Regions from separate parts of the Rhizobium sp. MHM7A genome, predicted to be linked through region 1. Evidence: predicted binding sites of a transcription regulator. Region 1 holds the regulator's gene; the other holds the start of a gene.
What was found. The regulator PhoB, encoded in region 1, activates phosphate uptake and scavenging genes when phosphate is short. The targets are predictions, from matches to a motif close to TGTCATNNANCTGTCAT.

Region 1 (15,431 bases):
CTTTCGGGCCGGGCGTTCAGCGCCGGAAAGGCGCCGACGACGCCAGCCTTGCATTGCGCCAAGGTCAGCGCGGGATGCGAGATGATGAAGAGCGGCGAGCCGATCACCGGCAGTCTGAGTTTGTCCTTGAGGATCGGGGGCAGGGCCATGGCTCACCATTCGCATTGACGTTTACGAAAACGTCAATCTCATAACAGAGAAGAAAAGCCGATAAAAGAGCATGCGCCACGCCTTCGTCTATTTCAGGCCGATATATCAGGCGCGCATGAAGAACAAGGTAAGGCCCGCGAGCCTAGAAAGCTGGCGATTCTTGCCGCCGATGTGCGGTGGGCGGGACTGCAAGGCTTGCGGTTTGCCGCACTTGCCGCTACCGAATTTTGATGGAGAACGGCGGGGGATTGCGGTCCGATGCCGGGTTCGAAGTGAAGGACTTGACGTGAGCGGATTAGAAACGGCCATAAGAACAGCGCTCGAAAATGCCGATCGCGACAATCCGGAGGTTCGAGCGAGGATCTACCAGTCGGCCCGCCAGGCGCTGGAAGCCGGCCTGCGCAAGCAGGATATCACTGATGCCGATGCTGTCGCCCATCACCGCCATCGCCTGGAAAGCACCATCCACGCCATCGAAAGCGAAGAGCGCGACCGCCTTCACCCTCGCCAGAGGCCGCCTGAAGTGCCGGTGCCGCCGGTCGTCGAAATGCCGGCGCCGCCGGTTCATCGGGGGGACGTGGCCGATATCGACAGCCTGATCGATAGCCCGGTGGCGGCAGGCGAGACCCGCGCCCCCGAGGTGATCATGAGCCGCAGCGACGAGTCGAGCCTCGACGACGTGCATGCGAGCAATGCCGATCATCTCGCAGCCGCCCCGGCCGGCGATGAGCGGCTTCAGCGCGGCCAGCGCGCAGCCGATATGGATTTTCGTCCGGAGCGGGCGGCAGGCCGTCGCAAGCCCCGCAAGTTCTTTTCGAGGCTTCTCGTCTGGTGCGTCCTGCTGGCCTTCATCGGCATCGGCGCCTGGTGGGCCTATACGTCGGGCCTGCTGCTCACGGCGGCCGAGCGCGACACCAGCGTCGCCAATCCGCCGGCCAGCACCCAGCCGGAGGACTTCACCGGCAACGACGACAGCGGCGGAAATGCGGCCACCAACACCGAGCAGCCAGTGACCATCGATCCTCAAAACAGTTTTTCGGCCGATTGGATTCCGGTGTTCAAGCCCGACGAGGCCGACAAGATCAAATCCGGCCCGCGGGCGCGCACCGAAAGCATCACCGAGAACGATGGCCCCGCCCTGCGCCTGATTTCCGAAAGCGGTGCGGCTGACGGCAATATTTCGGTCAGCGTACCGGCCTCCGTGCTGCAGCAGCTTGCCGGCAAATCCTCGACCATCGCACTGACGCTGCAATCGACCACCGATGAGCCGACGCAGGTTACGGTCGAGTGCAATTTCCAGTCGCTCGGCAACTGCGCCCGCCATCGCTTCAGTGTTACCCGCGAAAAGTCGGATGCGCTGCTGCAGGTGAAGTTCGACCGTTCGCTCGCGCCGAATTCGCCCGGTACCTTGACGATCAACAGCGATCTCGACGGCAAGTCGCGCGGCATCAACCTCTTCGCCATTCGCATCCTGCCAGGGCAGTGACTCGGCTTTACTCGGGGCGGCGGCTTACTTCAGAAAGCCGGGGCCGGAGCCGATGATCTCGTTATCGACTTCGCCGAGCGCCTTCTTGTCCTTGCCATCGTAGTCGATCCTGTTCAGCATGTGGCGGATCAATTCCAGACGCCCCCGCCGCTTGTCATTGGCGCGGATCACCGTCCAGGGCGCGAAATCCGTATGGGTTTCCTTCAGCATCCGGTCGCGCTTGTCGCTGTAGTCGTCCCATTTCGTCAGCGCCGCGATATCCATTGAGGACAGTTTCCAGACCTTCAGCGGATCGTGGCGGCGGTCGTGGAAACGCTTGAGCTGCATCTCGCGACCGATATCGAGATAAAATTTGAAGAAGAAGATGCCCTCATGGGCGATGATCTTTTCGAGCTGCGGCGCCTGCTTGAGAAAGTCCTCATATTGTTGCGGAGTGCAGAAACCCATGACGGGCTCGACGCCAGCGCGGTTGTACCACGAGCGGTCGAACAGCACGAATTCGCCTGCGGTCGGGAACTGCGCGACATAACGCTGGAAATACCATTGTCCCTGTTCGCGCTCTGTCGGTTTGGTCAAGGCTACGACCCGCGCAAGACGTGGGTTCATATTCTCGGAAGAGGCCGAGATTGCACCGCCCTTGCCGGCCGCATCGCGTCCCTCGAACAGCGCCATCACCCGCTTGCCGGTCGCCTGCAGCCAGAATTGCACCTTGACGAGTTCCACCTGCAGCTTTTCCAGCTGCTCCGAATAATCCTCTTCCTTGAGCTTTTTCTTGTAGGGAAATTCGCCGGATTCAAGCGCGTGTTCCTCGACCCAGTCAGGCAGAACGGGATCGTCGACATCGAAGATGCGTTTCGTTCCCCGGATATTCAGCTCCACCGCCCTGTTTTTCACGTCCTCGTCCATATGCTCCTCCTGCGGTCGATCGTTTCCTTGTAGCAGGCGAACATATTTGCCATTGGAAATCAAATCTTTCGCCTTCGTCAGGTCATTTCTCGCGGTTTTCGGCTGCTGCTTTTGCCACCGGAACATGCCAGCCGAAAACTTCTGTCATGAATTGCCGCTATCAGGCAGAGTTCAATATAAAGAAAAACGAATCGACGCCGCGAGGCCCACTTGCAAGACGAGATCCCTTGGAGAAAGAGCCTGCTGGCGCGCATCCGGCGTGACCGGCCGGTGCTGCTTGCGGCCATCCTCAGCGCGCTTGCCGCTCTTGCCGCCGGGATGAACAAGTGGGTCGTGCTCGTCCTCCTGCTCGTCATGATCTTCACCGCGCTGTTCAATGAGGCGCCCGTCCTTACGGCCGAGCCCGTCGAGCCGGTGGAGACGGAGCCGGAAGCGCCGCCGAGCCGCCTGCCCGAGGTTTCCGCTACGCTTGCCGGCCTCGATATTCCCGTCATGGTGCTGTCGGACGACGCTTCCGTGCTCTTCCAGAACCGTGCCGCCGAAAAGGCTTTCGGCGAGGTGGCACTTGGCGCCCACATATCGGCCCGGCTTCGCTCGCCCGGCGTGCTCGACATGGTGCGCGAAACCATCGCCACCAATGCGCCGAACCAGATCGAGCACTCTGAGCGGCTGCCGTCCGAGCGTGTCTATATCGTCCGAAGCGCACCTGTCGAATTCCAGGCCGAGGGGCAGCATGAGCGGTTTTTCATCCTGTCCTTCCGCGATATATCGGAGGTCCGCCGCATCGACCGTATGCGATCGGACTTCGTCGCCAACGCCAGCCATGAGCTGCGCACGCCGCTTGCCTCATTGCGCGGCTTCATCGAGACAATCCAGGGCCCGGCGAAGAACGATCAGAAGGCCCAGGCGCAGTTTCTGGGCATCATGTTCGATCAGACCACCCGCATGAGCAGGTTGGTCGATGACCTGCTGTCGCTCTCCCGCCTAGAGCTGAAATCGCACATCGCGCCGGATGAGAAGGTCGATCTGGTGCCGCTGCTCGGCCATGTCCGCGACTCGCTCGTACCGCTCGCCAAGGATGTCGGCGTCGACATTAACCTGCATCTGCCCGACGGCAAGGTCGAGGTGCTGGGAGACCGCGACGAACTTGTCCAGGTCTTCGAGAACCTGATGGAGAATGCCTGCAAATATGGCCAGGAAGGCAAGATCGTCGATGTCTGGCTGAAGAACGACGCCGGTCAGCCCGTGGAGGTCAGCATAATAGACAAGGGGCCGGGCATCCCGGCCGAGCACGTGCCGCGTCTGACCGAACGCTTCTATCGCGTCAGCATCGAGGACAGCCGCTCGAAGAAGGGCACCGGCCTCGGCCTTGCCATCGTCAAACATATCCTGACCCGCCACCGCGCCCGGCTGATCGTGAAGTCCGAAGTCGGCAAGGGCACCGATTTCACGGTGCGCTTCTGAGGCGGGGATGGATGTTAAGGCGGCGAGGGTTCTTTCCGGGGCAGCGATGGCGTGCCATGTGATTTGCCCCTCACCCTAACCCTCTCCCCGTTCTGACGGGGAGAGGGGACGTGCCCCGCGAGAGGCTCGCGGTGGACGGACAGGGTGCGGCATATCCCATTCGCCCCGTTTATGGGGAGAAGGTGCCGGCAGGCGGATGAGGGGCAGATCACACGTCACGACTTCAATGAAGCCACGCGCGCTACAACCGACCACCCATCTTTGCACGTTTCTGCAACGTGAGGTGGGCTGGTGATCGAACGTCGCTGTCTTTTGGAAGAAATCGGACAGCATCACTGAAAATTTAGGTGTGATATCAAAAACATAACCTGTCATAAATGTTTCACCGATTTGACATAAAAGGACGGTGCTTACAGCGCTAAGAGAGTCCCGCCGATGAAAAAAGGCAATGCGAGGGCCTCTCTACAGGCCGCATCACACAAGCCCAATGCCCGGGAGATTCAAATGAACACCTTCAAGCTCACCGTTGCCGCGCTCGCTGCAACTGCTGCTTTCGCTGGCACAGCCGTCGCCCGTGACCAGATTCAGGTTGCCGGTTCGTCCACCGTCCTGCCTTACGCAAAGATCGTTGCCGAGTCCTTCGGCGAGACCTTCACCAACTTCAAGACGCCAATCGTCGAATCCGGCGGCTCCAGCGCCGGCCTCAAGGAATTCTGCAAGGGCGTCGGCGAAAACACCATCGACATCGCTAACTCATCTCGCGCTATTAAGAAAAGCGAGATCGAAGCCTGCAAGGCAGCCGGCGTGACGGATATCCAGGAAGTCAAGATCGGTTATGACGGCATCGTTTTCGCGACCGATGCCGGCAACCCCGATGTCGCTTACGTTCCGGCCGACATCTACAAGGCCCTCGCCGCCCAGGTCGTCGTCGACGGCAAGCTCGTCGCAAACCCCTACAAGAAGTGGTCGGAAGTCAACCCGAAGCTTCCGGCTGTTGATATCGCCGCTTATATCCCGGGCGAAAAGCACGGGACTCGCGAAGTCTTCGAGGAAAAGGTCTTGGCAGCTGGCTGCGAAGCATCGGGCGCTGCAGAAGTCATCAAAGCCGCCGTTTCGGACAAGGCCGCTCAGGGCAAGGCCTGCATCGCAGTCCGTAAGGACGGCGCTGCAGTCGACATCGACGGTGACTACACCGAAACGCTGTCTCGCATCGCTGCCAACAAGACCGCGGTCGGAGTATTTGGCCTTTCCTTCTACGAAAACAATGCCGACAAGCTGAAGGTCGCCACCGTGAACGGTATCGTTCCGTCCACCGAAACGATCGCCAACGGCACCTATCCGGTTTCCCGCCCGCTGTTCTTCTACGTCAAGAAGGCACATCTCGGCGCTGTTCCGGGCCTGAAGGAATACGTCAACTTCTTCGTATCCGACCAGATGATCGGCCCTGACGGCCCGCTCGCCGAATACGGCCTCGTTGCCGCTCCGGATGCCGAGCGCGAAGCGATCCGCAAGGACGTCGAAGCTGGTAAGGCCATGTAATGACTTTGCCGGCGCGGTGCTTCAAGCCCGCGCCGGCATTGCTTTATGCCCCTGCGTGCCGGCTTTTTCGCTGCAGGGTTTTCCTTCTCCAATGATTGGAAGCTGAAGGCAGGCTGATGCAGCCGCCGGGCTTATTGGGGCTTCGGGCCTGGGGACGTAACGAATGAGCACATCCGTCATACTTTTGTGCCTTGTGGTGATCGGCGCCGCCGCCTATCTGGTGGCGCGCAGCCGTGCCGCAGCACTTGCCGGAGGCAGGTCCTCCGCATTGCATTCACGGCCGGCCTATTACGGCGCCTATGCCGCGATCTGGGCTGTTCTTCCTGCCCTCATCGTCCTCTGCGTCTGGCTCTCCGTCAGCCCTGGAATTGTCCAGTCCTCGGTTCGCGACGCCTTCCCTGCCGACGTCAAGGCGCAGGCCTCGGTCGAGCAGGATCTGAGCTACTCGATGGTAGCGACGGTTGCGCGCGGGCTGACGATGCTCACTCCCGACGAGGTAGCGGCAGTGTCCACCGACCCGGCGGCGCTGCAGGCCAAGCTCAGCGAAAAGGGCGTGCCGCTCGCCGGCCAGCCGCAGCCTTACATGGTCGAAGCCGCAAAGACGCTCAATTCGATGAGCATGACGAGCCGGCTTGCCATGACAGCGGTGGTCTTCGCTCTCGCCGTTGCCGGCGCTTTCTATGCGCTGCGCGCCATCGCGCCCCGTTTCCGCGCCCGCAACCGCGTCGAGCGCGTCATGCTATGGGGGCTGCTGCTGGCCTCGTCGATCGCCATCCTGACGACGGTGGGCATCGTGCTGTCCATGCTGTCCGAAGCCGCGCGCTTCTTTGCGGTCGTTCCCGCCAACGAATTCTTCTTCGGTACCGTCTGGGATCCGCGCTTTGCCGGCGCTGGCAGCTCGTCCTTCGGCCAGTTCGGCCTGATCCCGCTCTTGCTGGGCACGCTTTATATCGGCCTTGTCGCCATGCTCGTTGCCGTGCCGGTCGGCCTTTTCGCCGCCATCTATATGGCCGAATATGCCTCGCCGAAGCTGCGGGGCATCGCCAAGCCGCTTCTCGAAGTGCTCGCCGGCATTCCGACGATCGTCTACGGCTTCTTCGCCCTCGTCACCGTCGGCCCGTTCCTGCGCGATTTCTCCGCTCAGATCAGCGGCCTGCTCTCCGGCAATTATGCGAGTTTCATCCAGGCGCAGAGCGTGCTGACAGCCGGTATCGTCATGGGCATCATGCTGATCCCCTACGTTTCCTCGCTGTCGGACGACATCATCACCGCCGTGCCGCGGGCCCTGCGTGACGGTTCGCTCGGTCTCGGCGCCACGCGCTCCGAAACCATCAAGAAGGTTGTCCTGCCGGCGGCTCTCCCCGGTATCGTCGGGGCGTTGCTGATGACCGCCTCGCGCGCCATCGGCGAAACCATGATCGTCGTGCTGGCCGCCGGTGTCGCCGCCCGCATCCAGATCAATCCCTTCGAGCCGATGACGACGGTGACCGTGAAGATCGTCAACCAGCTCACCGGCGACCTTGAGTTCACCTCGCCGCAGACACTGGTTGCCTTCGCCCTTGGCATCACGCTGTTCTGCATCACGCTTTGCCTCAACATCTATGCGCTCTACATCGTGCGCAAATATCGGGAGCAGTACGAATGACGAATATTGTTTCTCCCGTCGCCGGAACCATTTCCAAGGCGCCGCCGCGCCGCGATATCGGCATCAAACGCCGCTATGCCGCCGAGCGCCGGTTCCAGGCCTATGGCATCGCCGCCATCGCTTTCGGCCTCATCTTCCTCTTCATCCTGCTGTGGACGGTGATCGGCAAGGGCTACACGGCCTTCCAGCAGACGTCGATCACCCTGCCGATCGAATTCGCCGAGAAGACGATCGACCCGAACAACAAGCGCGCGACCGACCCTTCGGTGCTGATCGCCGCCAACTATCCGGTTCTGCTGCGCGATGCGATCGTCAAGCAGCTGAACATCAATGCATCCAGCCGTCCCGATGTGCGTGAGGCCACGGCCATGCTTTCCAAGGGCGCGCCGATCCAGCTGCGTGACATGGTGGTCGCCGATCCTTCGATCATCGGCAAGACCGTCAACGTCACGCTGCTCGCTGATGCTAATATCGACAGCGCCAACAAGGGCCAGATCGACCTTTCGGTCGAGGAGAAGAACCGCAAGGTCAGCGACAAGCAGGTCGGCTGGATGAACGAGCTGAAGGCGAGCGGTGCGCTGACCAAGGAGTTCAACACCGGTCTCTTCGTCAATGGCAACTCCAGCCGCCCGGAGGCTGCCGGCCTCGGCGTCGCCCTCATCGGCTCGCTGTATCTGATGCTGATCGTGCTGGTTCTGTCTCTGCCGATCGGCGTGGCAGCCTCGATCTACCTCGAGGAGTTTGCGCCGAAGAACAAGCTGACGGACCTGATCGAGGTCAACATCAACAACCTCGCCGCGGTTCCGTCGATCGTCTATGGTCTGCTCGGCCTCTCCGTCTTCATCAACTTCATCGGTCTGCCGCGCTCGGCTTCACTGGTCGGCGGCCTGGTGCTGACGCTGATGACCCTGCCGACGATCATCATCGCCACCCGCGCCGCACTGCGCGCCGTGCCGCCCTCGATCCGCGCTGCAGCCCTGGGCCTCGGCGCTTCGAAGATGCAGATGGTGTTCCACCATGTCCTGCCGCTTGCCATGCCCGGCATCCTCACCGGCACGATCATCGGTCTGGCGCACGCGCTCGGTGAAACCGCGCCGCTGCTGTTGATCGGCATGGTCGCTTTCGTCGCCAATGCACCGACCACGCCGCTCGATCCCTCGACGGCGCTGCCCGTGCAGGTCTATATGTGGGCGAACGAGGCGGAACGCGCCTTCGTGGAGCGTACTTCGGGTGCCATCATCGTCCTGCTCCTGTTCCTGGTTGCCATGAACATGGGTGCCATTCTCTTGCGTCGTCGCTTCGAGCGCCGCTGGTAAACGGAGTTAAACATCATGAACATGTTGACGGAAGCTGCAGTTGAAAAGGCGCTGGATCAGAAGATGAGCAACGTCCCGTATAAGATGATCGGACAGGATGTCTCCGTATACTACGGCGAGAAGCGCGCGCTTTTCGATGTCAACCTGAACATCCGCGAAAACACCGTAACCGCCCTGATCGGTCCTTCCGGCTGCGGCAAGTCGACCTTCCTGCGAAGCCTCAACCGCATGAACGACACGATCGAGGGTTGCCGCGTCACCGGCAAGATCACGCTGGACGGCGACGACGTCTATGATCCGGATATCGACGTCGTCGAACTTCGCGCCCGCGTCGGCATGGTTTTCCAGAAGCCGAACCCGTTCCCGAAGTCGATCTACGAAAACGTCTCCTACGGCCCGCGCATCCATGGTCTCGCAAAGTCGAAGGCCGATCTCGACCAGATCGTCGAGACCAGCCTGCAGCGCGCCGGCCTCTGGAACGAGGTCAAGGACCGCGTGCACGAGTCCGGCACCGGCCTCTCGGGCGGCCAGCAGCAGCGCTTGTGCATCGCCCGCGCCGTTGCCGTCAGCCCGGAAGTCATCCTGATGGATGAGCCCTGCTCGGCGCTTGACCCGATCGCCACCGCCAAGGTCGAGGAACTGATCCACGAGCTGCGCGAGAATTACACGATCGTCATCGTCACCCACTCCATGCAGCAGGCCGCGCGCGTTTCGCAGCGCACCGCCATGTTCCACCTCGGCAACCTCGTCGAGGAGAACGACACCGACAAGATGTTCACCAATCCGGACGATCCACGTACCCAGGACTACATCATGGGTCGCTTCGGCTGATTGCGGCGATCCGAAGCCTTCCCGTTATTCGAGGACAAAGCCCAATGGCATCGACACATATTTATTCTGCCTATGATGATGATCTGAAGTTCCTGTCCAGGCGGATTTCCGAAATGGGCGGCCTGGCCGAACAGATGGTCGCGGAATCCGTCCGGGCGCTGGTCAACGGCGACACGGCGCTGGCGCAGAAGGTCATCTCCGACGATGTGATCCTTGATCACACCGAGCGCGAAATCGGCGACAAGGCGATCGTCACCATCGCCCGCCGCCAGCCGATGGCCGCAGACCTGCGCGAAATCATGGGTTCGATCCGCATCGCCGCCGATCTCGAACGCGTCGGCGACCTCGGCAAGAACACAGCCAAGCGCGTCATCGCCGTGCAGAGCACCGGCGTTCCCCGCAAGCTCGCCCGCGGTCTCGAGCACCTGTCCGAGCTGGCGCTGGTCCAGCTCAAGGAAGTGCTCGACGTCTATACGACGCGCGCCGCCGACAAGGCGACCGCCATCCGCGAACGCGATAACGAGATCGACGCGATGTACACGTCGCTGTTCCGCGAGCTGCTGACCTACATGATGGAAGATCCGCGCAACATCACGAGCTGCACGCATCTGCTCTTCTGCGCCAAGAACATCGAGCGCATCGGCGACCACGCCACCAACATCGCCGAGACTATCTACTACATGGCAACGGGCGCCCAGCCGGAAGGCGATCGCCCCAAGGATGACAGCGCCAACACTGTCGGCGCCGCGACGGAATAATCGTCACGAACCAGCGGACCGGGCCAGCCGCCCGGACCAACCACTTGCGTGCGCGCCCGTTCGGGGCGCGCAAAGAGGTCGCAGCCAATTTCTGAAGATGCGCAGGACGCCTGCTTAATCGCCCCGGTTTAAGGCTTTTGCGCGAGGAGACGGACACGCATGATCCCGAGAGTCGCAGTTGTTGAAGACGAGGAAGCCCTGAGCGTACTTCTTCGCTATAACCTGGAAGCGGAAGGCTTCGAGGTCGATACCATCCTGCGCGGCGACGAGGCCGAAATCAGGCTTCAGGAGCGCACGCCCGACCTTCTGATCCTCGACTGGATGCTGCCCGGCGTCTCCGGCATCGAACTCTGCCGGCGCCTGCGCATGCGGCCGGAAACCGAGCGGCTGCCGATCATCATGCTGACGGCGCGCGGCGAGGAGAGCGAGCGCGTGCGCGGGCTGTCCACCGGCGCCGACGATTACGTCGTGAAGCCGTTCTCGACCCCCGAACTCGTCGCCCGCGTCAAGGCGATGCTGCGCCGTGCCCGCCCTGAAGTGCTGTCGTCGGTGCTGAAATGCGGCGATATCGAGCTCGATCGCGAAACCCATCGCGTCCACCGCAAGAGCCGCGAGGTCCGCCTCGGACCGACCGAATTCCGCCTGCTGGAATTCCTGATGTCGTCGCCAGGCCGGGTCTTTTCCCGCTCGCAGCTGCTCGACGGCGTCTGGGGCCACGACATCTATGTCGACGAACGCACCGTCGACGTCCATGTCGGCCGCCTGCGCAAGGCGCTGAATTTCTCCAACATGCAGGACGTCATCCGCACCGTCCGCGGCGCCGGTTACTCGATGGAGGCCTGAGGTTGAGGAGAGTGCATGTGGCCGGCGCTCCCGCCCGTGCAGCGGTTCCCAGGCCCTTCATCGCACCGGCGCTGGGTATGAGCCAGCACGGCCTCACCTCGGTCATCCAGGCACCACCTCTCCTCCGTCATCCCAGGGCTTGACCCTGGGATCCATGCGGCTGGCGCTGCGGGAGGAACGATGGCATTCAGCTGCAGGGAAGTTATCGAAGCCGAGTGCCTGTTGTGGATCCCAGGGTCAAGCCCTGAGATGACGGAGTGTGGGTTGGCGTTCTAGCCTAACGCCCGCTGATGCAGCTTGTGAAGCGGCGCTTTTGCCGCAAATTCATCGCGCCTGCGAGGGCTGTGCGTCTCGGCGCCACCTCTCCATCGCGCCTGCAGAGCCAACCTGTCCAGGCACCATCTCCCCTCCGTCATCCCAGGGCTTGACCCTGGGATCCATGCGGCTGGCACTGTGAGAAGCGCGATAGCATCGAACTGCAGGGAAACAATTGAAGTGGTGTGCTTGGTTGTGGATCCCAGGGTCAAGCCCTGGGATGACGGAAAGTGTGGTCGGCTTTGCTGCCAAACACAAAGGTCGCTTCCCCACTCCGATCATAAAAAACGGGCCACTCGGCCCGTTTTTTTGTCCGTGGATGCAGCCCGCTCAACTTGCCCGTGCAGCCGCCCGGCGCCGTTCGTTGACCGGCTGGTAGGCAAGCTTCTGATGATAGCCGCAATAGGGTGAGTTGTCCGGGGACTCGCAGCCGCAGAAATGGAAGTCTTCCTTCAGCGGATCGCCGACCGGCCACTTGCAGGTGCGTTCAGTCAGCTCCGTCAGGCCAAGGCGGCGGGAAATCGGCACGACTACGTTGCCGGCCGGCACATATTCCATCTCCTCGACCGCATCGACCTCGATCTCTTCCTTCAGCATCGTTGCGCCCTGCTGGCGGGTAACGGTGCGGGTGGTGATCCGGGAGGCGTAGTTCGGCGCACGCGGCGCTGAAGTCTGGCGCTTCGGCGTGCGCGCCGCTGTGGCTGTGCCGCCGGCCTTGGCACGGCCGGGAAGGCTCAGCCGGTGCACCTTGCCGATGACGGCATTTCGGCTGACCCCGCCAAGCTGCGCCGCGATCTGGCTGGCACTCAGTCCTTCCGACCAAAGCTTCTTGAGTTTCTCGACCCGCTCGTCTGTCCAGTTCATGCCCTGTCTCCACCTTTTGCGTTGGTGATGGCAGAATCCCTCACCGTTGTCCCGGAAGCCTCCGAAACAAGAAACGCCTGATCAATTTTGGTGACTAGTTCCGCCGCATGCAGTCTAGTAATTGAACTTTAACCTAGTGTGAGGCTGACTCCGTGACAAGAGTCGCGGGAATCCGGATGAATCGAATTTCAAGTTTTCCCCAACTTGCTGCCTCCGCGTGTCATTTCTGCAATAATGCCTGTTGAAGGCCGGAAACGCCCCTGTACTAGCTTGCTGCATGCGCTAAGGCCGCAGTTTTGTTGACATTGCAGCGCGAAAAGGAAATAGTACCGCTTGCCGCCGAAAGGCGGCATTTTTAATTTGTCGGGCTTGGTGTCTTTAGCCGGAGTCCGGGCATGACAACATTGGGAGACCCGCGCCATGGCTGAAGCCGCGCCGCTTTATGACACCTATTCTCGCGCCCCGCTGCGGTTCGAGCGAGGCGAGGGCGTATGGCTGATCACCGAAGGCGGCGAGCGTTATCTCGATTTCGGCGCCGGCGTCGCCGTGACATCGGTCGGCCACAGCAATCCGCACGTTGTCGCAGCGCTGAAGGAGCAGGCCGATAAGGTCTGGCACCTCTCCAATATCTATGAGATCCCCGGCCAGGAGCGCCTCGCCAAGCGCCTGACCGACGCAACCTTTGCCGACAAGGTGTTCTTCACCAATTCGGGCGCGGAGGCGCTCGAATGCGCCGTCAAGACGGCGCGCCGCTATCAGTTCTCCAAGGGCCACCCCGAGCGCTTCCATATCATCACCTTCGAAGGCGCCTTCCACGGCCGCACGCTCGCGACGATCGCCGCCGGCGGCCAGGAGAAATATCTCGAAGGCTTCGGCCCTAAGGCGCCGGGTTTCGATCAGGTGCCCTTTGGCGACATCGATGCCGTCCGCGCCGCCGTTACCGATGCGACGGCAGCAATCCTGATCGAACCGGTGCAGGGCGAGGGCGGTGTGCGTCCTGCAACCAACGAGTTCATGAAGGCGCTTCGCCAGATCTGCGACGAAAAGGGCCTGCTGTTGATCCTCGACGAGGTGCAGACGGGCGTCGGCCGCACCGGCAAGCTCTTCGCCCATGAATGGTCCGGCATCACACCCGACATCATGGCCGTTGCCAAGGGCATCGGCGGCGGTTTCCCGCTCGGAGCCTGCCTTGCCACCGCGGAGGCCGCTTCCGGAATGAAGGCCGGCACGCATGGTTCGACCTATGGCGGCAATCCGCTTGCCATGGCCGTTGGCAGCGCCGTGCTCGATATCATTCTCGCGGATGGTTTCCTTGAGCATGTGCGCGACGTGGCGCTCGTCTTCCGTCAGGGGCTTGCCTCGCTCAAGGATCGTTATCCCGACGTGATCGAGGATATCAGAGGCGAGGGGCTTCTGCTCGGCGTCAAGGCTGCGGTTTCCTCCGCCGAACTGCTGCAGGCGATCCGCGCCGCGCACCTGCTCGGCGTGCCGGCGGGCGACAACGTCATCCGCCTTCTTCCTCCGCTCGTCGTCACTGCCGAGGAAGCCCGCGAAGGGCTCGCGCGCCTCGAGCGCGCCGCCGAGAGCATCCGCGCCTCCAAGGTCAAGAAGACGGCTTGAAAGGATCGCCGCCTTCGGGCGCACGACAGGTAAGAACATGGCTCCCAAACATTTCCTAGATCTTTCGGCGGTCACATCAGCCGACCTCAGAACCATCATGAACGACGCGCTCGCCCGCAAGCAGGCCTTCAAGGCCGGCAAAGACGACAAGCCGCTCGCCGGCAAGATGCTGGCGATGATCTTCGAGAAACCGTCGACGCGCACCCGCGTCTCCTTCGACGTCGGCATGCGTCAGCTCGGCGGCGAAACACTCTTCCTTTCGGGCACCGAAATGCAGCTCGGCCGCGCCGAGACGATCGGGGACACCGCCAAGGTGCTGTCGCGTTATGTCGATGCAATCATGATCCGCACGACCGAGCATTCGCGCCTGCTGGAGCTTGCCGAGCACGCGACCGTGCCTGTCATCAATGCGCTGACGGATGATACCCATCCTTGCCAGATCATGGCCGATATCATGACCTACGAGGAGCACCGCGGCCCGATCAAGGGCAAGACCATCGCCTGGACCGGCGACGGCAACAATGTGCTGCATTCGCTGGTCGAAGGCGCCGCGCGCTTCGGCTACCGCATGAACATGGCCGTGCCCCTTGGTTCGGAGCCCAAGGATCACTATCTGAACTGGGCCCGCAATGAGGGCGCCGAAATCATGCTCTGCCATGATGCCGACCGTGCGGTCGCCGGCGCCGATTGCGTGGTGACCGATACCTGGGTCTCCATGAATCAGGAACATCGGGCCCGGGGTCACAACGTCTTCCAGCCTTATCAGGTCAATGCGGCCTTGATGGCCAAGGCCGGCAATGATGCATTGTTCATGCATTGCCTGCCCGCTCATCGCGGTGAGGAAGTGACGGACGAGGTGATCGACGGCCCGCAATCCGTGGTCTTCGATGAGGCGGAAAACCGTCTTCATGCGCAGAAGTCGATTCTTGCTTGGTGCCTGGGCGCGATCTGAACCATAATCGGAAGCCTGTAAGTCACGGACTTGCGGCCGCGCGAGCGAAGGGCACGCTGACCCTTTGCTTGAGAACTAGGAGTGAATGCCATGGCAGAAGCTGCAGCCGCCCTCGGCCAGTTCGATTTCGCCGGCGATGATCATGTCGTCCCCTTTCAGGTGGAGGGTCTGGATGTGCGCGGTCGCGCCGTCCAGCTCGGGCCCATGCTCGATGCCATTCTCGAGCGCCATCACTATCCCGCGCCCGTCGCCCGGCTGCTTGCCGAAGTGGTCGTGCTGACGGTGCTGCTCGGCACCTCGCTGAAGTTCGACGGCAAGTTCACTGTGCAGACCAAGGGCGACGGCCCGGTCGATCTCCTCGTCGCCGATTTCTCGACGCCTGACAACGTCCGTGCTTATGCCCGTTTTGACCGGTCGCTGCTCGACAAGGCCGTCGCATCAGGCGAGACCGAGCCGGAGCAGTTGCTCGGCAAGGGCGTGCTCGCCTTCACCATCGATCAAGGCAAGTTCGCTCAACCCTATCAGGGCATCGTCGCGCTCGATGGCACCTCGCTCGAAGAGATTGCCGGTGTCTATTTCCGCCAGTCGGAGCAGATCCCGACGCGCGTGCGCCTGGCTGCGGCCGAACTCTTGGACCGTGACGACGCCGGCAAGCCGCGCCATCGCTGGCGCGCCGGCGGTCTCGTCGCCCAGTTCCTGCCGGAGGCGCCGGAGCGCATGCGCCACCCCGATCTCCACGGCG
Region 2 (15,431 bases), on a different contig from region 1:
TCGGTCTTCGGCAGCTCGGCGAAGTAGGCGGTAACCTTCTTCTGGAGATCGGCCGGCAGCTTCTGAGAAACCATCAGCGGACCGTTCGGGATGAGCGGCGACTTCCAGACCTCGACGATATCGTCCATGTCGAGCAGGCCCTTGGCGACCATCTGGTGTAGGTTGCCGGAGGTGTAGCCCTGCGCCCACTCGCCCTGACCGGAACCGAAGGTGGTGCCGACGTCGAACTTCTTGTCGAGAACGCCGAGAACGAGGTTCTCATGGCCGCCGCCGAAGCCGGTTTCAGAGAAATACTGCTTGACGGGAGCGCCGGTGTCTTTCGGAAGGGCAACGTTAGGAACGAGGTAACCGGAGGTGGAGTCGGGATCGGCGAAGCCGAGCTTCTTGCCCTTGGCGTCGGCGAGCGTCTTGATGCCGGAATCCTTGCGGGCAACCATGATCGAATAGTAGCCTGTCGAACCGTCGGCCTGCTTCGTGGTCAGAACCGGGGTAACGGCGTTCGGATCTTTGATATAAACCGCGGCGTAAGAGGCAGCGCCCATGACGGCGAGGTCAATCGTGCCACCGAGCAGGCCCTGGATGACGCCGTTGTAGTTCGGCGATGGGAAGAGCTGGACTTCGGAAACACCGGTGGCAGCGGTCAGGCCCGGCTTGACGCACTCGGTGCGGCGAACCTGGTCGGCCTCGTTTTCACCGCCATCGAGTCCGATGCGGAGTACCTTGACGTCCTGTGCGGCGGCATTGCCGGCGAGGGCGGCTACGGCGATGGTTGCCATCAGGATATTGCGGAATGCAGACATGGAAGTCTCCTTTTGTGACGTGGCTTGTCAGTTGGTTCTCCGGCCGTTGTCCCGTCGGCCGGAAACGGTTCAATGCATGGCGGCGGCTTTGGCCGTCATGCCGGATGATGCGATTTCGGGGCGACGAGTGGATTCAAGGCTGGTCGAGGTCACCGTTTCGTCGATGCCGGCGCCGTCCTTATCCGTCCCGTAGATTTCCTTGACAGCCTCCGCGGTCAGCTCCGAGGGCTTTCCGTCGAAGACGACGCGGCCACCGGCCATGCCGATGATGCGCTCACAGTAGTTGCGGGCGGTGTCGAGCGTGTGCAGATTGGTGATGACGGTGATGCCCTCGCGCTCGTTGATATCGCGCAGCGCATCCATGACGATCTTGGCGTTCAGCGGGTCGAGCGAGGCGATCGGCTCGTCGGCGAGAACCATCTTCGGGTTCTGCATGAGCGCGCGGGCAATCGCCACGCGCTGCTGTTGTCCGCCGGAAAGCGTGCCGGCCGGCTGCAGCGCCGTCTGCTCAATGCCGAGGCGTTCGAGCGCGGCGATGGCGTGAATACGCTCCTCGCGTGTGAAGACGCTGAGCAGGCTCAGAAGCGTCGAGCGGTGATTGAGCCGGCCGAGCATGACATTTGTGAGAACATCAAGGCGCGGCACCAGGTTGAACTGCTGGAAGATCATCGCACAGTCGCGCTGCCAGTTGCGCAGCGCTCGGCCACGAAGTCCGGAGACTTCGACGCCGGCAAAGTGAATCGAGCCGGAGCTCGGCTCCTGGAGCCGGTTGATCATGCGCAGGAGCGTCGACTTGCCGGCGCCGGAGCGGCCGATGATGCCAACCATCTGACCCTGAGAAATCTCGAGTGTGACGGCGTCGACTGCGAGTTTGTTTCCGAAACGACGTGTGACATCCTTCAGCGCGAACATCATGCTCTTCCCCTGCATTCCGGGCCTTTATCAGGATCGCATTAGTCCCGCTTGATGACCCTCAGATGTCATATTTGTGTAAGTCTTGTCACATTTCCTGGCGCTCGTATCGGAGGTTTAGCCGCCGTAGCGGGAGAGGAAATCTTCCGCGCTCAGGTTGCGAAAATCCTGGAGTGCCAGGCGCAGCCGGTCATGTTCCCAATCCCACCAGGCGAGTTCGTCCATGCGTTCTCCTAGCGCCTTAGAAAACCGATCGCGGATCAGCCGGGCCGGGACGCCGCCGACGATCGTGTAGGACGCGACGTCTTTCGATACGACGGCACCGGCGCCTATCACCGCGCCGTTGCCGACGCTGACGCCCGGCAGGATCGTCGCCCCATGGCCGATCCAGACGTCATTGCCGATCGTCACGCGATTCAAGCGCCGCCAGGCGAAGAAATCCTCCTCCATGTCGCCGTCCGGCCAGTAATCTGCGGCGCGATAGGTGAAATGGTGCAGCGTCGCGCGCCAGGTCGGATGGTTGGTGGCGTTGATGCGAACGGCGGCGGCAATATTGACGAATTTGCCGATCGTCGCGCACCAGATGGAGCCGTCCTGCATGATGTAGGAATAGTCGCCGAAGGTTACCTCGCTGATGCGGCAGCGTTCCGAGATTTCGGTATAGCGCCCGAGGGTGGAATCGCTGACGGATGCAGTCTCGTCGATATAGGGCTCAAGGCCCAGCTTCCGGTTCATGCAGCGATCTTTCGTGGAGAGAACTGCTGGACATCGAGGATGCGGTCGGCGACGGCTTCGCGCACTTCCTCGTCGTGGAAGATGCCGAGGAGAGCAACGCCCGCCCGCTTCTTTTCGGCAATCATGCTGACGACGACGGCCCGATTTCGTGCATCGAGCGACGCTGTGGGTTCGTCGAGAAGCAGGATCGTATGGTCGGTGATGAAGCCGCGCGCGATGTTGACCCGCTGTTGTTCTCCGCCCGAAAAGGTAGCGGGCGGAAGCTGCCAGAGCGCTTCGGGCAGGTTGAGTTTGGCGAGCAGGGCACCGGCCTTTTCCCGCGCCGCCATGGCCTGTTCGCCGCGTGCGACAAGCGGCTCGGCCACTACGTCTATGGCCGCGACACGCGGGACGGTGCGCAGGAACTGGCTGACATAGCCGAGCGTATGGCGCCGCACGTTGAGCACGGTGCGCGGGTCGGCCGAGGCAAGATCGACGATGCGCCCGTCGTGGTGGACGAGGATCTGCCCGGTATCGACGGCATAATTGCCGTAGATCATCTTGAGCAGCGAGCTCTTGCCGATGCCAGAGGGGCCGCCGAGCACGACGCATTCGCCTGACGACACAGAGAAGGCGACGTCGGAGACGACGGGCAGCCTGATGCCGTCGCGCAGGTGCATGGTGAAGCTTTTCGAGACTTCGGAAACGACGAGGGGCGTGGCCATGATTGTTCTTTCCTGGTTTCTAACGATGGCTCAGACCTGCAGGATCGAGGAGACGAGCAGCTGGGTGTAAGGCTCCCGCGGATCGTCGAGAACACGATCTGTCAGACCGTGTTCGATGACGCAGCCATCCTTCATCACCATCATCCGGTGCGAGAGAAGCCGGGCGACGGCGAGATCGTGGGTGACGATGATGGCCGAGAGGCCAAGATCGTTGACGAGGCCGCGCACCAGATCGAGCAGGCGCGCCTGCACCGAAACGTCGAGACCGCCTGTGGGCTCGTCCATGAAGACGAGGCGCGGCCCGGTGACGAGATTGCGGGCAATTTGCAGGCGCTGGCGCATGCCGCCGGAAAAGGCGCGCGGCTGGTCGTCGATGCGCTCTGCGTCGATCTCGACACGTTCAAGCCAGTCGATGGCGGCCGAGCGGATCTTGCCGTAGTGCCGGTCGCCGATCGCCATCAGCCGTTCACCGACATTGGCGCCGGCCGAGACGGTCATGCGCAGCCCGTCGGCGGGGTTCTGGTGTACGAACCCCCAGTCGGTGCGCATCAGGAAGCGGCGCTCGGCCTCATTCATATGGTAGAGGTCGCGGTAGCTGCCGTCGCGCATGTGGTACTCGACGCTGCCGGTGGTCGGCATCAGCCTGGTGGAGATGCAGTTGAGCAGCGTTGTCTTGCCCGAACCGGATTCGCCGACGATGGCGAGCACCTCGCCGGGCCAGAGCTCGAAGGAGACGTTCCGGCAGCCGATGCGATTGCCGTAGAATTTTGAGAGGTCGTTGACTTTGAGAAGCGCCGTGTCGGTCATTCCGCAGCCTCCCGGGCCAGCATTTCGCCGGCATGCCCCTGCGCCCGGCGATCTTCGCAATGGTCGGTATCGGAGCAGACGAACATGCGGCCGCCCTTGTCGTCGAGGATGACCTCGTCGAGGTAGACATCCTCTGCGCCACAGAGCGCGCAGGGTTTGCCGAAGCGCTGAATCTCGAAGGGATGGTCTTCGAAGTCCAGGCTGACGACGTCGGTATAGGGCGGCACGGCATAGATGCGCTTTTCGCGACCGGCGCCGAAAAGCTGCAGCGCTTCCGACTTGTGCATCTTCGGGTTATCGAACTTCGGTGTCGGCGAAGGATCCATGACGTAACGTCCATGCACCTTGACCGGATAGGCATAGGTGGTGGCGATGCGGCCGTTTCGGGCGATGTCTTCGTAGAGCTTCACATGCATGAGGCCGTATTCTTCGAGCGCATGCATCTTGCGGGTCTCGGTCTCGCGGGGCTCGAGGAAGCGCAGCGGCTCTGGGATCGGCACCTGATAGACCAGCACCTGGCCGGCTCCGAGCTTTTCCTCCGGGATGCGGTGGCGCGTCTGGATGATCGTCGCATCCCTGGTATGCGTCGTCACCGCGACATTGGCGACCTTTTGGAAGAAGGCGCGGATGGAAACGGCGTTGGTCGTATCGTCGGCGCCCTGATCGATGACCTTCAGCACGTCGTCAGGCCCGATGATCGAGGCCGTCACCTGCACGCCGCCGGTGCCCCAGCCGTAGGGCATCGGCATTTCGCGGGAAGCGAAAGGCACCTGGTAGCCTGGAATGGCGATTGCCTTCAGGATGGCGCGGCGGATCATCCGCTTGGTCTGCTCGTCGAGATAGGCGAAGTTGTAGCTGGCGAGATCGCTCATTCGGCGGCTTCCTTCATGTCTTCGCCAGCACTGCGGGCGGCTTCGAATTCGCGGCGCATGCGGCGGACGAGATCGAGTTCGGCCTGGAAGTCCACATAATGCGGAAGCTTCAGGTGCTCGACGAAACCGGTCGCCTGGACGTTGTCGGAATGGGAAATGACGAATTCCTCATCCTGCGCAGGCGCGGTGATGTCCTCGCCGAGCTCTTCGGCGCGCAACGCCCTATCGACCAGAGACATCGCCATAGCCTTGCGCTCGCTCTGGCCGAAGACGAGGCCGTAGCCGCGGGTGAATTGCGGCGGCGCCTTGGCCGATCCCTTGAACTGGTTGACCATCTGGCATTCAGTGATTTGGATTACGCCGAGCGAGACGGCGAAGCCGAGCTCCGCCACGTCGAATTCCACCTCGACTTCGCCGATGCGGATCTCGCCGGTGAAGGGGTGATTGCGGCCATAGCCGCGCTGGGTGGAGTAGCCGAGCGCCAGCAGGAAGCCCTCATCGCCCCGGGCAAGCGCCTGCAGGCGCAGGTCGCGGGTCATCGGGAATTCCATCGGCTCGCGGGTCAGGTCGCCGATCTCGTGATCTTGCGGCATGTCGCCGTCTGCCTCGATCAGGCCTTCCTCGCCGAGAATTTCGGACACGCGCATGACGCGGCCGGTCTCCGCCGTACGCTGGGCAGGCGCCTCGACCGCTTCGTCCTGAAGCAGCGAGGGATCGAGCAGCCGATGGGTATAATCGAAGGTAGGCCCAAGAAGCTGGCCGCCCGGCAGATCCTTGTAGGTCGCCGAGATGCGCCGTTCGATCGTCATATCAGCCGTGTCGAGCGGCCTTGAATAGCCGAAGCGCGGCAGAGTCGTGCGGTAGGCGCGCAGCAGGAAGATCGCCTCGATCATATCGCCGCGCGATTGGCGGATGGCGAGCGCTGCAAGCGTGCGGTCGAAAAGCGAGGCCTCCGCCATCACGCGGTCAACGGCGAGGCCCAACTGCGCCACGATCTGGTCGATGCCGATCGCCGGCAGAGAACGGTCGCCGCGGCGGCGGTCGGCAAGCAGGCGGTGGGCATTGGCAATGGCGGCCTCGCCACCCTTGACGGCAACATACATGAGCTCAGATCTCCGTTGCTGTGATCTTGGTGGTGCGCGGCAGACAGAGGAAGCGTTTGCCCGATGTCAGCACGATGTCGATGCCGCGCGGAAAGAGCGCACGATTGTCCGTCCAAAGCGGCAGAAAGGTCTCGGGCAGCCCCCTGGGCGCGATCTCAGTCTCGCTCTGGATGCCGGGGCCGATCAGTGCCAATCTGCGCCCGCCCTCCAGCTCGGCGAGTTCGATGATAATGGTCGTCGAACGGTCGGGATATTCCTGCGTGCCCGATGCAAAGACGCCGAAGGAGGAAAGCGCGGTACCGGCTTCCGTGAAAGCGAAGCGCGCCTCGGCCTTTTCGCTCGTCAGCGGAGCGCCAGTGTGGAAGCCGAGCCATTCCGGCACAGCCGATTTGGCCAATCCCTGCGAAAGCCAGACCGGCGTGTCATGGTCGCAAAGTGTCAGCGCGATCGCGCCGGCGGCGATGCCGAACGGCCCGGGCGGAGCGATATCGGGCTCAACGGTCTGGATCGTGCCGGGACGGGCCATGCCGTCCATCAGCATCTTGAAAACGCTCTGGGAGTGGAACACCGGGGCGGCAAAGCCGCCGGTCAGGGCTTCTATCTTCAGACCCATCAGTCGTCACCCCGCACCATAGTGAAAAAGTCGACGCGGGTTGCCGCCGTCTCATCCGCCCTACGGCGTTCGGCAGCGGCTATCCGTTCCTCGATCGGCAGAAGCAGGGCCTGTTCCACAAAATCCCTGGTCGCCTCCTGCTGCCAGAGCGCGTCGAACATCGCCGCAAGACGGGCCTTTTCCCGGTCGGTGCCGAGCGCCTGCGCATGCCCGACCGATCCGGAGTCGAGCCGGACCGAAGCACGCGTCACCGTCACTTCCCCAAGATTGAAGGCGGCTCCGCCGCCACCGATGCGCCCGCGCACCATCACCAGGCCGGTTTCGGGTCCGCGCACCGGCTGCACCTGAGGCTTTTCCGGCAACGCATCCCAGACCGCCGAGAGTTCGCTCCGTTTTGCGCGCGCCAGCAGATCGGCGGCGCGTTTGCGCGCCGACACCCTCTGTGACGCAGCGTCCCTATTCTCCGCTGATATCATCGCCATCTTCCCGGAAATGTCTATTGATATAGACAACTATACAAGATATTTCTAGGCTTAGATCGAAGTCGTGACAAGGGTGTGACATCTCAGGCGTAACGCATCTTTTCGCTGCGCAGGCGACTCTGTAACGCTTTGATCCAAGCAGTGGGAATGAAGTGGCAGGGTGGAATGGCGGGATTGAAGCAGGTGCAAAGGCAAACGGGTGTGGCGCTTTGGCGTCAGATTGCCGACCGGATACGCGAGGCGATCAGCGCCGGCGCCTATGACGAAACTGGAATGGTGCCGCCAGAAACCGGGCTGGCGCTGCAGTTCGGCGTCAACCGGCATACGGTGCGCAGCGCTCTGGCGGCGCTGGCGCAGGAAGGCATCGTGCGTGCGGTGCAAGGTCGCGGCACGCTGATCGAGCGCAAGGAGCGCTTCAACTTCCCGATCACGCGGCGCACCCGCTTTACCGCCGGTATCGGCGATCAGGCGCGCGAGATGCGAGGACTTCTGCTCGAGGAGGCAAAGGAGGAGGCGAGCGCCGAGGTCGCTCGCTGGCTTGGCCTGAAGCCGGGAGCAGAGGTGATCCGGCTTGAAACGCTGCGCGAGGCCGACAAGCGGCCGGTTTCAAGGGCGACGAGCTGGTTTCACGCCGAACGTTTCGCCGGGATCGGCGAGGCCTACCGAAAGCACGAATCGATCACCAAGGCTTTCGCCGAACTCGGGCTGGTGGACTACGTCCGGGCGACAACCGAGGTAACGGCGGCGCATGCTGCTACTGCCGATCTGGCTGACCTGGAGCTCACCCCTGGCGCGATCCTTCTGATCGCCAAGGCGATGAACACCGATCTTGATGGCGTGCCGGTGCAATATTCCATTAGCCGGTTTGCGGCTGATCGGGTGCAGTTCACCATCGAGAATTGAGGCTTGGCGTGCCGACCGGCTCCGGTGGCACGCCTACTTGAATTCAATGCGCGCCGGACATATCGCCCAGCACTTCCTTGGAAGCGACGGTGGAATCCGCATTCAGCTTGTAGACCATGGGAACGCCGGTCGCGAGGTTGAGGGCAAGCACGCCTTCTTTGCTGAGCTTGTCGAGCACCATGACGAGCGAACGCAGCGAATTGCCATGCGCGGCAACCAGCACCTTCTCGCCGCGCAGCACGCGCGGCAGGATATCCGTGAGGTAGTAAGGCCAGACGCGCGCGCCGGTGTCGCGCAGGCTCTCGCCACCGGGCGGCGGCACGTCATAGGAACGGCGCCAGATATGCACCTGTTCCTCGCCCCATTTGGCGCGCGCATCATCCTTGTTGAGGCCCGAGAGGTCGCCGTAGTCACGCTCGTTCAGCGCCTGGTCGCGGATCGTCTCGAGGTCAGGTTGACCGACCTTGTCGAGAATGAGCTTCAGCGTGTGCTGCGCGCGCACTAGAGCCGAGGTATAGGCGATGTCGAATTTGATCCCGTATTCGGCAAGTGCGGCGCCGCCCGCATTGGCTTCCTGGATGCCGAGCTCGGTCAGATCGGGATCCTTCCAGCCGGTGAAGAGATTCTTCAAGTTCCAGTCGCTCTGGCCGTGGCGAACGAGGACGAGGGTACCGCTCATGAATATGCCTCCGTAATATCTTTATTGGGAAGAAAGCCCGAGCACGTCGAGCATGGAATAGAGCCCCGGCTTCTTGTCGCGCGCCCAGAGCGCCGCCTTGATGGCACCGCGTGCGAAGATCGAACGGTCGGCCGCACTGTGCGACAGGCTGACGATTTCGCCTTCGCCGGCGAAAAGCACGGAATGCTCGCCGATGACGGAGCCGCCGCGCAGCGTCGCAAAACCGATCGTACCCGCCTCCCGGGCGCCGGTATGTCCATCGCGCACCCTGACCGATTTCGAGGCGAGATCGACATTGCGGCCCCTGGCCGCCGCTTCGCCGAAAAGAAGTGCAGTGCCGGAAGGGGCGTCGACTTTGTGCTTGTGATGCATTTCCAGGATCTCGATGTCCCAATCAATAGGATCGAGCGCCCGCGCCGCCTGTTCGACCAGGACGCTGAGCAGATTGACGCCAAGGCTCATATTGCCCGACTTGACTATGCGGGCATGGCGTGCCGCGGCGGCGATCTTCGCGTTGTCCTCGGTCGAGCAGCCCGTCGTGCCGACGACATGAACGATACGGGCCTGCGCGGCGAGGCCGGCGAATTCCACGCTTGCGGCAGGCGAGGTGAAGTCGAGCACGCCTTCGGCATGGAGGAATGCCTGGAGCGGGTCGTCGCCGATCATGACTCCGGTCGGGCCGAGGCCCGCCATCTCGCCAGCATCCTTGCCGACGAAGGGCGAGCCGACACGCTCGACGGCAGCGTGCAATGTCACGCCGTCGATCGAATGGACGAGCCGGATCAGCGTCTGTCCCATGCGTCCCGCCGCGCCAACCACCACTAGTTTCATCGCAGCATCGCTCATGTCCGTCTCACCAAGTTAGTTTGAATCGGAGGCCGAAGGCCTCTGCAGGTTGTTGAGGCGAGCGTAAAGACCGTCGCTGACCTTCGCAAGCGCCTCGTGATTGCCTTCCTCGACGACCCGGCCCTGCTGCATGACGACGATCTTGTCGGCGCGCACCACGGTCGACAGCCGGTGGGCAATGACGACGACGGTGCGCCCCGTCATCGCCTCGTCGAGCGCCTTCTGCACCGCGGCCTCGGATTCGGTGTCGAGGGCCGACGTCGCTTCGTCGAGGAGCAGGATCGGAGCATTGCGCACCAAAGCGCGCGCGATTGACAGACGCTGGCGCTGGCCGCCTGAAAGCGTCACGCCGTTTTCACCGACAGGCGTATCGTAGCCCAGCGGCTGAGCTGAGATGAAATCATGCGCGTAGGCGAGCCGGGCGGCATCCTCCACCTCGGCATCGGTCGCATCCGGCCGGCCGTAGCGGATATTGTCGCGGATCGTGCCCTCGAACAGGTAGGGCTGCTGTGAGACATAGGCGAGCTGCTGGCGCAGCGACTTTTTGGTGATATGGGCGATATCCTGTCCATCGATCAGGATTTCGCCTTCGCGCGGATCGTAGAAACGCGGTATGAGGCTGATGACAGTGGATTTGCCCGCACCCGAGGGGCCGACGAGCGCCGTTGTGGCGCCGCCCTCGGCGACGAAGCTGACGCCGTTCAGCACGCTCTCATTGCCATAGGCGAAGGAAACGTTGCGGAATTCGATCCTGGCCTGCGTCACTGTCAGCGGTCGCGCATCCGGCAGGTCGCGCTGGCGCGGCTCCATGTCGAGCAATTCGTAGATCATCCGCGCATTGACGACGGCGCGCTCCATCTGCACCTGCAGGCGGGCGAGGCGCCGGGCCGGGTCATAGGCAAGCAGCAGCGCCGTTACGAAGGAGAAGAAGGCGCCCGGTGCCACATTGTAATAGATCGAGCGATAGGCGGCATAGGCGAGCACGCTGGCGACGGCAAAGCCCGCGAAGCTTTCTGTCAGCGGTGAGGTGCGCTCGGACAGCCGGGCTATCCGATTCGCCCGGTTTTCTGCGGCCGTGATGAGCTTGTTGACCTTGTTCTCCAGCTCCTCTTCCATCGTGAAGGCTTTGACGATGGCAATACCCTGGATCGTCTCCTGCATGGCCCCCAGCACGTGGCTGTTCAGATGCACGGCCTCGCGGGTTGCCGAGCGAAGACGTTTGGAAACATAACGCAGCGCATAGAGCAGCGGCGGGGCCATGATGAACACGGCGAGGCTGAGCAGCGGGTCCTGAAGGACCATCACGCCGATCAGCGAAACGAAGGTCAGGAGGTCGCGCACCGTCGAGGTGATCGTCAGGTTGAGCACGTCACGAATGCCGCTGACGTTCTGGCTCACCTGCGCGGCGATATGGGCCGACCGTGCCTCACTGAAAAAGCCGACAGAAAGCGTCATCAGATGCGCATAGAGGCGGCGCTGATATCGGGCGACGATATTGTTGCCGACCTTGGAAAGCGCCACGGCCTGGCCGTAGCTGGCAAAACCGCGCAACACGAAGGCCACGAAGATCGAAAGACAGATGATCCAGACGACGTCGGCGCGGCGGTTGGCGAAGGCCTCGTCGATGATCGCCCGCATGATCCATGCGGTGAACGCCGTCGAAAGCGCCACAACCACGAGGCAGGCGATCGCAAAGACATAACCCCAGAGATGGTCGCGGCCGTTTTCAGCGATGATGCGCTTCAGGATGCCGGTCACGGTATCGCTGTTGACGCTCTGCTTTCTGCTTTCTGCGGCTTCCAAAAATGAGCTTTCCTGTCCTGTGCCGGCGCGCCATGGAGGCGGCACGCGCTTTTGGCGGCTCTATAAAGAGTTAGGATTGGTTTGGCTAGAGCGCCGCGCGTCCGACTGGGCGGGCCAGCACGCTCTGCCTGCCTTGAGCGCGGGGTCAACGCCGCCAGCGGCGGCCTTCCGTCGATACGCCGAAATTCGCCGGCATTCGGGCATAGGCGGAAAGCCCGGCAAGGGCTGCCAACGGATGCGTCACCACATAGGTGGGAATGGTGCGAAGCAGCGCTGTATGCGGCGCCTTGTCTTCGAAGGCGATGCGGAATTCCGGCTTCTTCAGCGCCGGGAGGATCTTTTGTGAGATGCCGCCGGAGAGATAGACGCCGCCGCGCGCCATGAACACCATCGCCATGTCGCCCGCCACGCGGCCGAGATAGGTGGCAAACAGCGAGACGGTCTCAACGGCCGCCTTGTCGCTGCCGGCAAGCGCATGCGAGGTGATGTCGGCGGGATCCTTCATCGTCGGCTGGATGCCGTCGACGACGCAGATGGCGTTATAGAGATTGACGAGGCCGCGCCCGCAGAGGATCTGTTCGGCCGAAACGCGGCCTTCGATCGTCTCGATATGCGGAAAGATTTCATAATCGCGCTTGCTGCGCGGCCCGAGATCGACATGACCGCCTTCGCCGGGAACCGGGATCCAGCTCTGCTGGGCATGTACGAGCCCGCCGACGCCGAGGCCGGTGCCGGGTCCGAGAACGACGCGCGAGGCGATCATGTCGCCCGTGGCATTGCCGATGCGCTCACGGTTCTCATCGGATAGGGCGGCGATTGCCAGCGCCTGCGCCTCGAAATCGTTGACGACGAGCACATCCTCTATGCCGAGGCCGCCGATCATCGTCTTAGGCCGGATTACCCAATCGCAATTTGTCAGAGGAATCTCGTCGTCGTTGATCGGACCGGCGACGGCGAGGATGGCCGAACGCGGCTGCACCGCCGTCTTGTCGAGCACGCCCCTCTGGATCGCTTCGTCGATCGTGGAAAAATCCGCAGTGCGCACATTTGGAAACTGCTTCGGCTCGGCATAGGCGTCGGTCAGGATGGAGAAGCGGGCATTAGTGCCGCCGATATCGCCGATCAGGATCGGGAAAGGCAGCGGAGCGGTGCTGTGGTTCGGTTTTGGCATGGCCGGTTCCGTGCTGATCAGGCTTCGAGTGTGGGAAGGAGCTTTATAGCGGTCGCGTGGTTGAGCGCCATCGGAATGTCGTAGACGATCGCCAACCGCATCAGTGCCTTCACGTCGACATCATGCGGCATCGGGGTCAGCGGGTCGACGAAGAAGATCAGGGCGTCGACCTCACCGGTCGAAATCAGCGCGCCGATCTGCTGATCGCCACCGAGCGGACCGCTTTTGAGCCTGGTGACGTCGAGATCGGGAGCGGCGTCAAGCACCCGGCCGCCGGTCGTGCCCGTCGCGACGATCTTCCAGCGCGAGAGAAGGTCCTGATTGGCGCGGGCGAATGCCGCCATGTCGTCCTTCTTCTGGTCATGCGCGATCAGCGCAAGGCATTTGCTGCCGGCCATGAAGTGAATCTCCGCCCCAACAATTCAATCGATTTGATCGCTTTATACCAAGAATTTGCGATTTGAAAGACAGAGCGTCCGCCACTTCATTGGAGCGCCGGCTTGTCGTTCGGGACCGGGCCGACATCCGGCAATGCGTCATCGCTATCGTCAGCCGACGCGGCCGCCGGAGCGGCGGCGAACGCGCTTGCGGCGGAGGGCCCGCCATAGGTGGCGGCTTGCATCGAAGCGACGGAAGCGGCATCGAGAACCGCGGCGCAGGCCTTCGGCAGATCGGAGACCATCATCTCACGCGGCGGCTTCGGCGGCTTGGCGCCGGGCTTGGGTGGTTTCGGTGGCGCCCAGGGCGCCGGCGTGAACCAATAGGCGAGCGACTTGTCGCAGCCGTCCCCTGCGGCGACGGGAGCCTGCGGCGTGCATCCGGCAGCACCGGGCGGGCATTTGATGCGAATGTGGAAATGCGAGTCATGCCCGTATATCGGCCGGAGCTTGCCAAGGTTGGTTCGGTCGCCGGCCCAGGTATCGCACATTTTCTTCTTGATCGCCGGATTGACGAAGATGCGCTCCACTTCGGGATAGCTCGCCGCCAGCATCAAGAGCCGCGCGCGCGATTCCGTCCATACCCTCGGGTTGACCGTGAGGAACTTGTCCTTCTGCAGCATGCTGGTGAATGGCAGGTCCTCGCGCTCCTGGGGCGTCATGCGGCGCGCCGGCATCGGGGTGAACCAGATATCCGCGTCTAGGCCGATCTGGTGCGAGGAATGGCCATTGAGCATCGGTCCGCCGCGCGGCTGCGCGATATCGCCGACGAGAATGCCAGGCCAGCCGGCATATTTGACCGCGTCCTGCGAAAACCGTTCCAAGAGCGCGATCATCGCCGGGTTGCCCCAGCGGCGGTTGCGTGAAAGCCGCATCGCCTGCCAGGTCGGCCCGTCGGTCGGCAGCGCCACCGCGCCGGTCATGCAGCCCTTTGCATAGAAGCCGATCGGCTGCGCCGGCCCCTGCGTCGGCAGGCTGGCGCCTGCAAATAGAGCCTTGGCGCTGCCTGGGCTTGGCGTCTTCTGCTGTGCGCCGACGTCGCCGGCGGCGAGGCCTGCGCCGATCGCGCCGGCAAGCGTTAGTCTGCCGAATGTTCTGAAAGCCTGGGCGAAGCCGAGAGCCATGCTGTTCCCTTAAGTCGATGCCGAAGTGATTTGCGTTCGAATCTATCGTGAAAAGCGATTTTGGTGAATCGATGATTTGACGGACGGGCGCAGGAGGAGCCGGTGGCGGATCGCCGCAGCGCCGCCGAAGCTGCCCTTTGTCAGGTACGGGCCGGTTCAAAAATTCGCGAGCCCGGCAAAAACCAAACTCTTTCCTGTTTTTCGCCCCTATTTCTCGTATTGTCGAATCCATCAATATTCAGGGGAAGTGGGAATGGCGGCTTTTTGGTCGAAAATCGGTCTGTTTCTGTCACTTGCGGGTGCTTTGACGCCTTTCGCGGCAATAGGTGAAGAGCAGCCGTTTCAGATCGGGAGCTCGGTCATCAGCGAGATGAAATATAAACCTGGCTTTGCTCATTTCGATTACGTCAATCCCAACGCTCCCAAGGGCGGAGATTTGCGCCTTTCCGCTAGTGGGGCCTTCGACACCTTCAATCCGGTGCTTGCCAAGGGCCAGGCGGCAGTTGGCTTGGCGCTCGTTTACGACACGCTGATGAAACCGGCCGATGACGAGCTGCTTGTCTCATACGGCCTGCTTGCCGAAGGACTGTCTTTCCCCGCCGATGTCTCGAGTGCGACCTTTCGCCTGCGCGCGGAGGCAAAATGGGCGGACGGGCAACCGGTCACGCCCGAGGATGTCATCTTCAGCCTGGATAAGACCAAGGAGCTCAATCCCGTCACCGCGAACTATTATCGGCACGTGGTAAAGGCCGAAAAAACCGGCGATCGTGACATCACCTTCACTTTCGACGAGAAGAACAACCGCGAGCTCCCGAATATTCTCGGCCAGTTGGTTGTCGTACCGAAACATTGGTGGGAGGGCCAGGGACCGGACGGCAAGCCCCGCGATATTTCAAAGACGACGCTCGAGCCCGTAATGGGGTCCGGACCTTATAAGATTGCGTCCTTCTCGCCCGGAGCGACAATCCGTTATGAACTGCGTGACGACTATTGGGGCAAGGATCTCAATGTGAATGTCGGCCAGAACAATTTCCGCAACGTCATCTACACCTATTTCGGTGATCGGGACGTCGAGTTTGAAGCCTTTCGCGCCGGCAACAGCGACTTTTGGCAGGAAACCACAGCTGCCCGCTGGGCGACGGGATATGATTTCCCCGCGGTGAAGGAAGGACGCGTCAAGAAGGAAGAGGTTGCAAACCCGTTGCGCTCCACCGGAATCATGCAGGCTCTCGTGCCCAATATGCGCCGTGATCTCTTCAAAGACGAGCGGGTTCGCGAAGCGCTGAACTACGGTTTCGATTTCGAGGAGCTGAACCGCACGGTTGCGTTCAACAGCTACAAGCGCATCGACAGCTATTTTTGGAACACCGAGCTTGCCTCTTCGGGCCTGCCGCAGGGTCGTGAACTGGAAATACTGGAGGGCATGAAGGACAGGGTTCC

Region 2: a site for PhoB is predicted at 1,779-1,795, ahead of phnC (phosphonate ABC transporter ATP-binding protein). Genes of this name have one in related genera too.

What each region holds. Positions count from the first base shown of each region.
Region 1 covers NZ_VCHT01000010.1:56,697-72,127, forward strand. Annotated here, with positions in the region: gene FFR93_RS27005 (nitronate monooxygenase family protein) at 1-149, opposite strand, end outside; gene FFR93_RS27010 (regulator) at 437-1,636, shown strand; gene ppk2 (polyphosphate kinase 2) at 1,661-2,542, opposite strand; gene phoR (phosphate regulon sensor histidine kinase PhoR) at 2,786-4,006, shown strand; gene FFR93_RS27025 (substrate-binding domain-containing protein) at 4,511-5,545, shown strand; gene pstC (phosphate ABC transporter permease subunit PstC) at 5,709-7,190, shown strand; gene pstA (phosphate ABC transporter permease PstA) at 7,187-8,506, shown strand; gene pstB (phosphate ABC transporter ATP-binding protein PstB) at 8,522-9,337, shown strand; gene phoU (phosphate signaling complex protein PhoU) at 9,382-10,095, shown strand; gene phoB (phosphate regulon transcriptional regulator PhoB) at 10,255-10,938, shown strand; gene FFR93_RS27055 (GcrA family cell cycle regulator) at 11,584-12,117, opposite strand; gene FFR93_RS27060 (aspartate aminotransferase family protein) at 12,538-13,737, shown strand; gene argF (ornithine carbamoyltransferase) at 13,775-14,689, shown strand; gene FFR93_RS27070 (Hsp33 family molecular chaperone) at 14,780-15,431, shown strand, end outside.
Region 2 covers NZ_VCHT01000005.1:257,459-272,889, reverse strand. Annotated here, with positions in the region: gene phnD (phosphonate ABC transporter substrate-binding protein) at 1-800, opposite strand, end outside; gene phnC (phosphonate ABC transporter ATP-binding protein) at 870-1,712, opposite strand; gene FFR93_RS19570 (DapH/DapD/GlmU-related protein) at 1,830-2,447, opposite strand; gene phnL (phosphonate C-P lyase system protein PhnL) at 2,444-3,151, opposite strand; gene phnK (phosphonate C-P lyase system protein PhnK) at 3,182-3,958, opposite strand; gene FFR93_RS19555 (alpha-D-ribose 1-methylphosphonate 5-phosphate C-P-lyase PhnJ) at 3,955-4,830, opposite strand; gene FFR93_RS19550 (carbon-phosphorus lyase complex subunit PhnI) at 4,827-5,933, opposite strand; gene phnH (phosphonate C-P lyase system protein PhnH) at 5,938-6,546, opposite strand; gene phnG (phosphonate C-P lyase system protein PhnG) at 6,546-7,022, opposite strand; gene phnF (phosphonate metabolism transcriptional regulator PhnF) at 7,194-7,931, shown strand; gene FFR93_RS19530 (2,3-bisphosphoglycerate-dependent phosphoglycerate mutase) at 7,975-8,610, opposite strand; gene dapB (4-hydroxy-tetrahydrodipicolinate reductase) at 8,632-9,456, opposite strand; gene FFR93_RS19520 (ABC transporter ATP-binding protein) at 9,472-11,259, opposite strand; gene FFR93_RS19515 (glucokinase) at 11,405-12,430, opposite strand; gene FFR93_RS19510 (methylglyoxal synthase) at 12,448-12,828, opposite strand; gene mepA (penicillin-insensitive murein endopeptidase) at 12,915-13,991, opposite strand; gene FFR93_RS19500 (extracellular solute-binding protein) at 14,245-15,431, shown strand, end outside.